2 regions of the Diaphorobacter sp. JS3051 genome follow, and region 1 is predicted to be linked to the other one. Evidence: predicted binding sites of a transcription regulator. Region 1 holds the regulator's gene; the other holds the start of a gene.

Region 1 (5,676 bases):
CGACGGCGAGGCCAGCTGGGACGACCTGCAGCCCGTGGACCTGCTGGGCCTGGAGCTGGGCTACCGCCTGATCGCCTTGGTGGACAAGAGCCGCCAGGGCGACCTGCTCACGCGCATCAAGGGCGTGCGCCGCAAGTTTGCGCAGGAGGTGGGCTTCCTGCCGCCAGCCGTGCATGTGCGCGACAACCTGGAGCTCAAGCCCAGCGCCTACCGCATCACGCTGCGCGGTGTGGTGGTGGGCGAAGGCGAGGCATTCCCCGGCATGTACCTGGCCATCAACCCCGGCGGCATCTCCACGCCGCTGATCGGCACTCCCACCACCGACCCCGCCTTCGGCCTGCCCGCGCACTGGATCGACGCCGCGCAGAAGGAAGCGGCACAAATGGCGGGCTTTACCGTGGTTGATTCGGAAACCGTGATGGCGACCCATTTGTCACACTTGATGCAAGTGCACGCCGCCAAGCTCCTGAGCCGCACCGAGACGCAGCAGCTCGTGGAGCATGTGACCCGGCTGGCACCCAAACTCATCGAAGAAGTCGTGCCCAAGATGGTGTCCATCACAACATTCCAGAAAGTGCTGCAGCTGTTGCTGGAGGAGTCCGTGCACATCCGCGACATCCGCACCATCATCGAGACGCTGGCGGAACACGCCGGCAGCACGCAAGACCCCGTGGAACTGGCGCGCCGCGTGCGCATCGCCCTGTCCCCCGCCATCGTGCAGCAGATCTACGGCCCCACGCGCGAGCTCAGCGTCATCGCCATCGAGCCCGGGCTGGAGCGCCTGCTGATGCAGGCCCTGGGCAATGCCAGCGGCCCGGCGCTGGACCCCGGCGTGGCCGACCTGCTCACCCACAAGGCCGCCGAAGTCGCCCTGCAGCAGGAAGAGCTGGGCATGCCCGCCTGCCTGCTGGTGCCCGACCAGATCCGCAACGCCATCGCCCGCCTGGTGCGGCGCGTGGCTCCCCGCTTGCAGGTGCTCGCCCACAGCGAGATTCCTGAGACCCACACCATCCGCATCGGCCCGATCCTCAAAGGTGCATCCGCATGAACATCAAACGCTTTACCGCTCCCACCGCACGGGAGGCCCTGGCCAAGGCGCGCATGGCCTTCGGTGAAGGCACGCTGATCCTGTCCAACCGCCCCACGGCGGGCGGCGTCGAGGTGGTGGCCACGGCCGAGGACGCGCTGTCGTCCCTGCACGGCGGCGCCGAGCCGGCACCCAACCGTCTGCAGGAGCGCGCCGACGACCTGGCCGCGAGCCAGCCGGTGCGCATGTCCCAGACGCAGCCCCATGCAGCCCCTGTCCCGCAGCCCGCACGCCAGCCGGCGCCCGCGGCACGCAGCACCGTGGCGCACGACACCGAGCAACTGGCCATGAGCACGCTGTCGTTCCAAGACTATGTGCGCGAGCGCATGCTGCGCCGCCGCCACGAGGCCTTGCACGGCACGAGCGCCCCCGCGCCCCTGAACGAGCGCGCCGCGCTGGAGCGCGGCCTGCCCGAACAACGCTTCGAACCCCGCGCCGAGCGCCTGCCCGAGCCACCCGCGCCACAGCCCGTGAATGCCCCGGTGGCACGCCACAACCCATTGCGGCCCATGCATGCCGCCCTGGGCGCAGAGCAGCTCACGCCGCGCCGCGCCGAGGCGCCCGCCACAGCCGCGCCCACGCTGGCGGCCGGCCTGGGACAGCAGAACCTCATGAAGGAACTGCAGTCCATGAAGGAGCTGATCGAGGACCGTTTCAACACCCTGGCCTGGCTGGGCCAGGCCCGCCAGAACCCGATCCAGTCCACACTGATGCTCAAGCTCATCCGTGCGGGCTATTCGCCCGCCCTCTCGCGCGCGGTGCTGGAACACCTGCCCGAGCATCTGGGCGCCCAGGACGCCGTGCGCTGGCTCATGGAAGTGCTGGAGCGCAACCTGCGCACCGACGCGCAGACGCTGCCGCTGTACGAGGAAGGCGGCATCTTCGCCATGGTGGGCGCCACCGGCGTGGGCAAGACCACCACCACCGCCAAGCTGGCCGCCTTGTGCGCGCGCATCCACGGCCCCGCCAGCGTGGGCCTGATCACGCTGGACACCTACCGCGTGGGCGCGCACGAGCAACTGCGCTCCTACGGCCGCATGCTGGGCGTGGTGGCGCACCTGGCGCACGACCGCGCGGCGCTGCAGGACCTGCTGGGCCTGCTGTCGTCCAAGAAGATGGTGCTCATCGACACCACGGGCGTGGCCCCGCGCGACCCGCGCAAGCGCGACCTGCTGGACGTGCTGGCGCTGCCCGGTGTCAAGCGCCTGCTGGTGCTCAACGCCAGCAGCCACGGCGATACGCTGGACGACGTGCTCACCGGCTTCAAGACCACCGGCTCGCAGCAGGCCATCCTGTCCAAGGTGGACGAGGCCGTGAAGCTGGGCCCCGCCATCGATGCGCTGATCCGCCACCAGATGGTGCTGCGCGGCGTGACCAACGGCCAGCGCGTGCCCGAGGACTGGGAAGCGGCCGACGCCCGCAAGCTGGTGAGCGCCTCCATGCGCACGAGCGTGAAGTCGGCCTTCGACCCCAAGGCCGCCGAGTTGAACTTCTTCTTCTCGCACGCCACGGAAACGGCCGATGAGCGGGGGATGGCCGATGTTGCTTGATACCGCTTTGCACCAGGCCGCCGGGCTGCACAGCTACACGCCGCAGCAGGACCTGCGCCTGCTGGCCGTGCTGAGCCAGCCGGGCAGCGGCCCGTGGCTGGAGATGCTGTGGCAGCTGTGCTCCAGCCTGCAGCGCCTGGGCTACCCCGTCGTGGTGCTGGACGGCACGGCGCTCGAGAGCCCGCACATGCCCGGCCTGGACCAGCTGCTGCACCCGGCTCCCTGGAACGGCGCGCAGACGCTGGCCTCCGCCACCGGCGCGTCGCTGGCCGTGGTGCCCGCGGCCCGCGGGCTGGCCCGCCTCGCGCAGCAGTCCGAACACCATGGCGCCGCCGTGCTGCAGCGCCTGCAGCCCTTGTTTCGCGCCTACGCGCTGGTGGTGCTGCATGCGCCGCCCGAGCAACTGGCGCCGCTGCTGCGCGGCAGCGCCAGCGTACCGCTGATCATGACCGGCCCCGGCGCGCAAGGCATGGTGCGCAGCTACCGCCAGCTCAAGCACATGGCGCTGCACGCCGGCGTGCGCTGCACGGTGGCGTCCATCCTCGCGCCGCAGGAGCCTGTGCAGCACCGCCAGACCGCCGAGGCGCTGGACACGCTGCAGCGCAGCGCGCGCACCCACCTGGGCCTGCAGGTCCACACCACCACCGTGGCCGCCGCGCGCGCGCAGGACATCCAGCGGCTGGCCTTGCAACTGCTGGAAAACGCATGCACCATTGACGCTGCCATGCCCCTGCTGCCCCCGCACAGCCTGTGCGCCTCCCTCTCGCCCCTGGACCGGAGCCACTGACCCGATGTACACCGCGAAAGGCCAGCTCGACCGGGACGCGCTGTTCCACCAGCACGTGCCCCTGGTGCGGCGCATCGCCCACCACATGATCGCCAAGCTCCCGCCCAACGTGGAGCTGGACGACCTGATCCAGGTCGGCATGATCGGTCTGAACGACGCGCTCTCGCGCTACGAAGTCGCGCAGGGCGTGCAGTTCGAGACCTTTGCCAGCCAGCGCATCCGCGGCGCCATGCTCGACGAGCTGCGCGAGGGCGACTGGATGAGCCGCAGCTCGCGCAAGAGCCAGAAGGACATCGAGCATGCCCTGCACCGCGTGGAGCAGCGCCTGGGCCGCAGCCCCATCGAGTCCGAGATCGCCGCCGAACTGGGCATGAGCCTGGAGGACTACCAGGCCCTGCTGAGCAAGGTGCGCGGCACGCAGCTGGTGTACCTGGAAGACTTTCACCACGATGACGAGGACGAGGGCTTCCTGGACCGCCACGTGGCCGACGAGGGCGCCGATCCCATGGCCGTGCTGCGCGACCAGCGCCTGCGCGCCTCGCTGGTCGAGGCCATCAAAGCCCTGCCCGAGCGCGAGCAGTACATCATGGGCATGTACTACGAGCACGACATGAACCTGAAGGAAATCGCGGCCGTCCTGGGCGTGACCGAATCGCGCGTGTGCCAGCTGCACAGCCAGGCGATTGCGCGGTTGCGGACCAAGATGCGGGGGCACTGATTCTTTGGATGAAATAGCTGTTTTGCGCTTGCCGGACAAGCGCAGGCAGCTATTTTTTTTGCTTGCGCTGCGGCTTTTCATGGCGCGGGCCGGGATATGCGCCCGCCGGGGCGGGTCCCGGTCAACAGCATCAAACCTCCAGAACCCGTCAAAAAAGATAGCTGCCAGCGCTTATCCCATAAGCCTCAGCCAGCAATTCGGGCTAAAAGTCACCCCGGTGCCCGATAAATCCGCGCCCCCGCGGCGCCGGACGAAGGCCCATAAGTCACCCCCTCCACCGGCGGCAGCAGCGACGCCGCCTGTCGCTCGGTCAGCGCCATCACCCGCGCCAGTTGGTCGCGCACCAGCGTCAATTGCCGGCCGATGGTCTGCACGCGTTGCGCGGCGGCGGGCTCCAGCGCGCCCGCCACAGGCGCCAGGGCCTGGGCCAGCGCCATGGCAGCGCCGCGCAGCTGCACCGCAGTGTCTTCAAAAGTCTGGGGGTTGGAAGCAAGAAGCGCAGCCTGCATGTCCTGCAGCTGCGCTTCGATGAAGGTGAGGGTGTCGTCGAGTGACATGGGGTGCAAGTCTAGAGCCTGTCACCCCGGCGGGCCAGCCGGGCCCAGGAGGGCGGGTCAGCCCCGCGAGTGGGACAGGGTTTCGTAGGCGCTGGACAGCAGCTTGTCGGCCACGGCTTCGGCGTCCACGCGGAAGGTGCCTTTTTCGATGGCGGCCTTGATCGCCTTGACCTTGGCGGTGTCGAAGTCGGCCGTGGACTTGGTGGCGTCCACCCCGCGGGCGGCGGCCGACAGCGTGACGGGCACGCCTGCGGCGGCGCGCGTCGCGCCCTGGGCCGCTTCTTCAGCGGCCGGCGCAGGTGCGGCGGCCTTGGCCTGCTGCTTGTTGGCAGCGGCCTTTGACAGCGCAGTCGCAGTATCCGGGTTGTGTCCAATCTTCATCGCACTCTCCACCACCCCTGTGAGATGTGGGGCCAGTAGCCATGTTTTCGGCCGGCAGGGAGCAGACTTTAGCGCTTTGTGGTGCCTCGCGGCTCACAAAGTGGCTTCTATTGTCCCATCCTCAAGCACAGTACCCCCAATAATGCGTCCATTGGCCATGCGAACGCGCACATTCTGTCCTTGAGCGCCCGCGCTCATGGCCTGGCCCGAGGAGGTGACCGCATAACCCGGCCCCTGCACCACCACGCGCACCGCAGAGCCGGCCTTGAACAGGTCGGGGGCGCGCACCATGTTCTGGCGCAGCGCCTGGCCGGCGGACAGCGGACGGGTGGCGGTCTGCCCCACCCAGTCCTTGGGGTTGGCCACGATGGCCGCGGGTTCTGCGGCCCAGTCCACCTCGGCCTCGATGGCATCTTGCTCGCTCAGCACTGCGCCGGTGCCCACATTGCCGGCCAGCACCCAAGCGGGGCCGAAAGCCTTGACCGTGATGGGCAGGAACACGTTCCAGCGGGTGGGGCCGTCCACGCAGCGCAGGCCCAGGCGGGTGCGCCCCCACAGGCGGGCACCAGCGGGCAGATAGGGTTCCACGCGCGCGC
Region 2 (5,676 bases), on a different replicon from region 1:
CGCTATCACTTCCTGCGCGGCTTCGCAGCCAGCCACGCCGAGGCGGCCGCGATCTACCGGGCTATTGACTGATGAGGGGCGGCCCCGGCTTCGGCCGGGGCTTCCAGGAGGCGACCATGACCAGGAACAACGCTCCCCAGGCACCGACGAACAGCTACGCGACGGACGGCAAGTGCCACAACGCCGAGCCGGGCACCTACGGCCACGAATGCGGCAAGCCGGCCGCATGGATCGGCACGAACCACAAGGGGTTCAGCTCGGGATTCTGCGACGACTGCAAGCGCCACGGCTACGAAGCCCGCGACGTGATCGCGTGGCGGCGTGCTGACACTTGAGGGGCCGGCCGATGGCGAAGAAACGCAAGACGCCGGCCCAGCCGGGCCAGGACTGGAACGCGCCGGCGGCCGAGCTGCTGGCCGAGCTGCCCACCGACCGCGACGAGCTGCTGGCCGCCGCCGTGGCGGCCGTGGTGGAGATCGACGCGGCGATCATGCGCGGTGACGGTGCGGCCGCCGAGGCGGCCAGCGACCGATACGAGGCCGTCATCTGGAAGATGAACGGCGGAACGCACGTGGGCAGCATGGCCGACCACGACGCGCCCGGCCAGGTCATCGAGCGCCATTGCGCGGCGGTGCCTGGCGACGTGCCCTTGTGGGGCCAGCGCGGCCAGTTCCTGGTCGCGGATGGCGACATGCGCGCCCTGGTGGAGTACGAGGCCGGCTACGGCGGGCCGCTGGGTGCCCACTTCCAGTTCCACGTCATCGACCTGGACAGGCCGTTTATCTCCGAAACGGGCTACCGCTCGCACTTCGACACGGCGCAGGGCTGCATGACGGTGGACGAGGTTGCGCGCGGCATCCTGGCTGCGCAGCGAGCCGAGAAGAAGCGCCCGGTGATGGTCGAGGCCAGCTACCGCGACCGCCTGGCCGATGCTCCCCTGCCCGCTTGGCTGGCCGGCTTGGAGCCGCCGGCGCGGCGCGCACCGGCGACCGTCCTGGTGCCGCCGGGGTTCGTCCTGGTCGATGTGGTGCTGCCCTCGCATCGGGCCTTCATCGCCAGGCGCTGGGCGGCCGAGGCCGCGACCAGGATCAAGGCGGCCAGGGCCGCCGGGTTGGACGCCAAGGGAAAAATCACCGGCGCAGGCCCGGAGCGAGATCCCGCATCGCCAGAAACGACGATGACCTGCAGCATCGTCAAAGCCGACGATGCCGAGCCGGGCGAGGGCGGGCCTGTATCGCCGGAAACAACGATGCCGCGAGCGAGCGCGGCAACCTGCAGCATCGCCAGGAATGGCGATGGAGGCCCGGCCGACCTGGTGGAGTTCAAGCCCGGCCAGCGGTGCGAGATCGTGAGCGTCCATCACCCGGTTTTCGACCGCTACATCGGCAAGCGCATCATCATCGTGAAGGTGCATCCCGACACCCGCCAGGTGTGGGCGCACGACGACAGGCCGGTAACGTACAAGACCAATCGCGCAGGCCGGCGCGTGGTCGATTCAGACCCGAGCTGCATCCAGTCGATCTACGGCTTCGACCAGTTGCGGCTTATCACTTGACCAGGAGAACGAACGAATGACGAACGACGCCAATATCCGGCTGGAGTGCTTGAAGCCGGCCGAACGCTGGGCGCAACCGACCGGCGAGGAAGTCCGAGAGGTGCTGCGCCTGGCCGGGTTCAGCGGCAGCAAGGCCGCGAAGGCGCTGGGGCTGGGCGCGAAGGGCGACCGCACGATCCGCCGCTGGATCGGCGAGGACACCCCGATTCCCTATGCGGCATGGGCGATCCTGTGCGACCAGGCCGGGCTGGGCGTGATCTGGAAAGAGGATTGACGCCAAGGGAAAGGTTTTAGCGGCTAAAGTTTAGCCTTCGGATTCCGGTAAAGCGAAAAAAGTTTAGCTAAAGTGCTTGACAGGCTAGGGCATTTTGCCCTAATATAGCACTTGAAGGCCGGGCACATTGCCCAGGTCAACTACCGGAGAAAGTCCGATGAGCGACAACAAGATTATGCCCTGGATTGACGAGCTGGAGGGCGCGGCAGCGACCGACTTCCCGGCCCGCCGTGACGAGATCGCGGCCATGATGGCCGAGGCGGCCGAGCTGGTGTGCAAAGCCGAGGAACTGCGCGGCAAGGCGTACTTCGCCGGATGCTCCCTGGAGGGGCAGGCCAAGGGCCATTGGTCGATGGAAGCCGTCGAGCAGGCCAAGCGCCGGGCCGGCTGGTAAGAGCACATGGCCCGGTCGGCAACGGCCGGGCCTATCGAGGACGCCAAGAAGGAGTATTGCGTGAGCCGAGGCAAGATCAAGGGCGGCCCCAGGTGGAGGAACGCCCCGGAGTGATCCGGGGCGCTTGGCCTGGTGCTGGCACACCGTAACCATGCTTCCGAGTGGGAGCACCCAGCATTCAACACGTAAGCGCGTGGAGGGTCAAGCTATGTCCAACATCATCAAGTTCCCCAAGGAGATCGAGCAGCCCGCCGCGCCCGCGCCGGTGGAGCCTGCCGCCGCGTCTGCTGCCCCCAACAAGGCCCCCGGTGCTGGCCTGCTGGCCGGCCTGGTCAAGTTCGTATGGGTGGCGACCGTGCTGGTCTGGCCGATCCTCAAGTGGGTGCTGTCGATTGCCACCTTCTTCCAGTTCGTGCGGATGCTCTACCACTGGAACACGCCTGGCGTGTATGCCGGTTGGTCGTTCCTGGCGTACTTCGCGGTGCTGACCGCGATCACCTACTTCGTTTCGATCTACAAGCCGAAGGGGCTTTGACATGAAAAAACAGACCCTACCCTACCCGCCGGGATTCGTGGAGCCGAACACCGGCCGGGTGGCCGTCCTGGTGCGCGAGTACGCGGCCAGCGACTTGAACGGCGATGCGCCGGCCTATTGGTACAGCGCGCAATCCGAGGAATGGGGCCTTGACCCCTGGCGACTGGTGGAAGGCGTCGATCCGCACACCGCCGGCGGTCAGTTCGACGTGTGCTTTGCCAACGGTTCGAGCCGCACGGTCGGCCCGCTGATGACGTTCTTCATGAGTGCCGCTGACGCGGCCAGGTTGAACGCCAAGAAAGAAGATCACGCGCCCATTTTTAGCCGCTAAAACGCTTGACGCGGGCGGCGAGTTTAGCTAAACTTCTGCACATGGTCGGCGGCTGGCACCGCCTTTTGTTCAACAACCGGGTGTGGAGTTTATATGGGTGTTCTCCATGAAGAAACGGCTAACCGAAGCCCAATTCCAGGCGGCGATCAAGGGCCTGGAGATCGGGCAACAGACCATCGACATAGCGCGCGGCGTGCTGGTCGATGGAAGGCCCCAGGCCGAGTTTGTGGCCTCGCTGGGGCTGACCAAGGGGGCGGTATCGCAAGCGGTCAGCCGCGTGTGGGCAGTGGCGGGGGAAGTGCTCCCGCAGGGCTTCGAGCGGGTGACGGCGGTACTGCCGGAGCATCAAGCGTTCATCGTCAAGCGTTGGGAAGCCGACGCCAAGGGAAAGAGGAAACAGGAACCCAACTCATGAAAACACTGGTCACGGCAATTCAGAAAGGCGGTCAAGGCAAGACGTTCGCAACCTGCCACCTGGCGTTCGACTTCCAGGAGCGCGGCCTTCGGGTTGCAGTGATCGACCTGGACACCCAGGGCAATGCGAGCTGGACGCTGGCCGGCCACGACTCGGGCTATCCCGCCAGTCGCATGTTCACCGCCGGCGGCGACGAGCTGCGCGCCTGGTTCGCTGACCGGGAGGATGACGGCCTGGCGCTGATCGCGGCAGACGCCAACCTGGCGAACCTGGACAAGATGGAGCTTTCCCAGGCGGCCGCCGCGCTGCGGGCCAGTGTGGCCGCGCTGGGCGAGTTCTTCGACGTGTGCCTGATCGACACGGCCCCCTCCCTTGGCGTCGCCATGACGGCGGCCGTGCTGACGGCCGACTACATGCTGTCGCCCATCGAAATGGAGGCGTACAGCTTGCAGGGCATGAAGAAGATGGTCGCGGTCATCAGCAACCTGCGCAAGCAGAACCCCAAGCTGCGCTTCCTCGGCATGGTGCCGAACAAGGTGGACGCGCGGAAGCCGCGCCACGTCAACAACCTGGCGACGTTGCAGCAGGCATACCCGCAGCTCATCTTGCCGTTCAGCATCGGCGCGCGTGACAGCATCGCCGAGGCGCTGGGCGAGCAGATGCCGGTGTGGAAGATCAAGAAGACCGCCGCGCGGAAGGCCACCCAGGAGGTGCGTGCGCTGGCGGATTACGTGTTCACGAAGATGGAGATCGCGCAATGAGCGCCAAGACCAACGCCAAGAAGAAGGAGCAGGACAAGCCGCAATCGTCCGGGCTGGGCCTGGACGGGCTGGGCGACCTGGCCGGCCTGCTGAACGAGCAGCCGGCGGCCAACGCCGGCGGCGCAGGCCCGCAGGAGCTGCCGCTTGACCTGATCGACGAAGACCCGCACCAGCCGCGCACGGCCGACAACCCCGGCTTCTCGCCGGAGAGCATCGCGGAGATCGGCGAGACGATCAAAGCGCGCGGCGTGAAGTCGCCCATCAGCGTGCGCGAGAACCCGGACGCACCGGGGCGCTACCTCATCAACCACGGCGCGCGGCGCTATCGCGGCTCGAAGTGGGCGCACAAGACCACGATCCCGGCCTTCATCGACAACGACTACAACGAGGCCGACCAGGTTATCGAGAACCTGCAACGCAACGAGCTGACGGCGCGTGAGATCGCCGACTTCATCGGCCGCGAGCTGGCGAAGGGCAAGAAGAAGGGCGAGATCGCCAAGGAGATCGGCAAGTCGCCGGCCTTCGTCACGCAGCACGTCACGCTGCTGGACTTGCCCGAACCCATTGCCGAGGCGTTCAATAGCGGCCGGGGCAAGGACGTGACTGTCATCAACGAGCTGGTGACGGCCTACAAGAAGAACCCCGACGAGGTGGCCGCCTGGCTGGCCGACGACAGCCAGGAGCTGACGCGCGGCTCGGTGAAGCTGCTGCGCGAGTTCCTGGAGGACAAGCGCAGTCACGAGGACGGCGACCGTGATCCCAACACCGTCGATGCGCTGACCGGCAAGACCGACGCCGAGGCCGGCGACGGCGAGCAGGGGCCGCAGGATGATGACGCCAAGGGGAAGAAGGAGCCGAAGGAGGCCGACCCCGACAAGCTCAAGAAGGCCATCATCCAGGTCAAGCACGACGACCGGCCGGCACGGCTGATCCTCAACCGCCGGCCCCCGGCCGAGGGCTGGGCCTGGCTCAAATACGAGGATGACGGCCAGGAGTTCGAGGCCGACCTTGGCACCGTGCAGCTTGTCGCGCTGCTGGAGGGCTGACACGCCCAGCGCCGGGCATCGCCGACCACCGACCCCCACCCATCGCCCCGCCATCGAGCGGGGCTTTTTTTGCCCGCGTTTTAGCCGCTAAAAAAAGTTCAGCTAAACCGCTTGCGTAGTGTTGTATGTTGTAGTATGCTTCACGCTACAACATACAACCGGCCAAAGGAGGCCCGACATGGCGATCTCGAAGGAGCAGATATTTGCGGTGGCCGACGAACTGGACGCGGCCGGCCAGAACCCCACGCTGGCGAACGTGCGCAAGCAGCTCGGCAGCGGCAGCTTCACCACCATCAGCGAGGCGATGAACGAGTGGCGCGCACGCAAGGCCAGCCAGGCCGCCCCGATCCGCGAGCCGGCACCGC

The links. The regulator FliA, encoded in region 1, starts transcription of late flagellar genes. The targets are predictions, from matches to a motif close to CTAAAGTTTNNNNNNNNNNNGCCGNTA.
Region 2: kleA (stable inheritance protein KleA) is a predicted target of FliA. The motif match lies at 1,853-1,879, and genes of this name have one in related genera.

The regions. Positions count from the first base shown of each region.
Region 1 is NZ_CP065406.1:3,161,975-3,167,650, reverse strand. Features, by position in the region: gene flhA (flagellar biosynthesis protein FlhA) at 1-1,048, shown strand, start outside; gene flhF (flagellar biosynthesis protein FlhF) at 1,045-2,637, shown strand; gene I3K84_RS15090 (hypothetical protein) at 2,627-3,424, shown strand; gene I3K84_RS15085 (RNA polymerase sigma factor FliA) at 3,429-4,142, shown strand; gene I3K84_RS15080 (hypothetical protein) at 4,352-4,699, opposite strand; gene flgM (flagellar biosynthesis anti-sigma factor FlgM) at 4,757-5,080, opposite strand; gene flgA (flagellar basal body P-ring formation chaperone FlgA) at 5,174-5,676, opposite strand, start outside.
Region 2 is NZ_CP065408.1:29,901-35,576, reverse strand. Features, by position in the region: gene I3K84_RS21455 (antirestriction protein) at 1-72, shown strand, start outside; gene I3K84_RS21450 (hypothetical protein) at 117-335, shown strand; gene I3K84_RS21445 (hypothetical protein) at 347-1,555, shown strand; gene korC (transcriptional repressor KorC) at 1,572-1,829, shown strand; gene kleA (stable inheritance protein KleA) at 1,987-2,223, shown strand; gene kleE (KleE stable inheritance protein) at 2,432-2,758, shown strand; gene I3K84_RS21425 (DUF2761 domain-containing protein) at 2,760-3,089, shown strand; gene I3K84_RS21420 (transcriptional regulator KorA) at 3,196-3,504, shown strand; gene I3K84_RS21415 (ParA family protein) at 3,501-4,265, shown strand; gene I3K84_RS21410 (ParB/RepB/Spo0J family partition protein) at 4,262-5,311, shown strand; gene I3K84_RS21405 (DNA-binding protein) at 5,490-5,676, shown strand, end outside.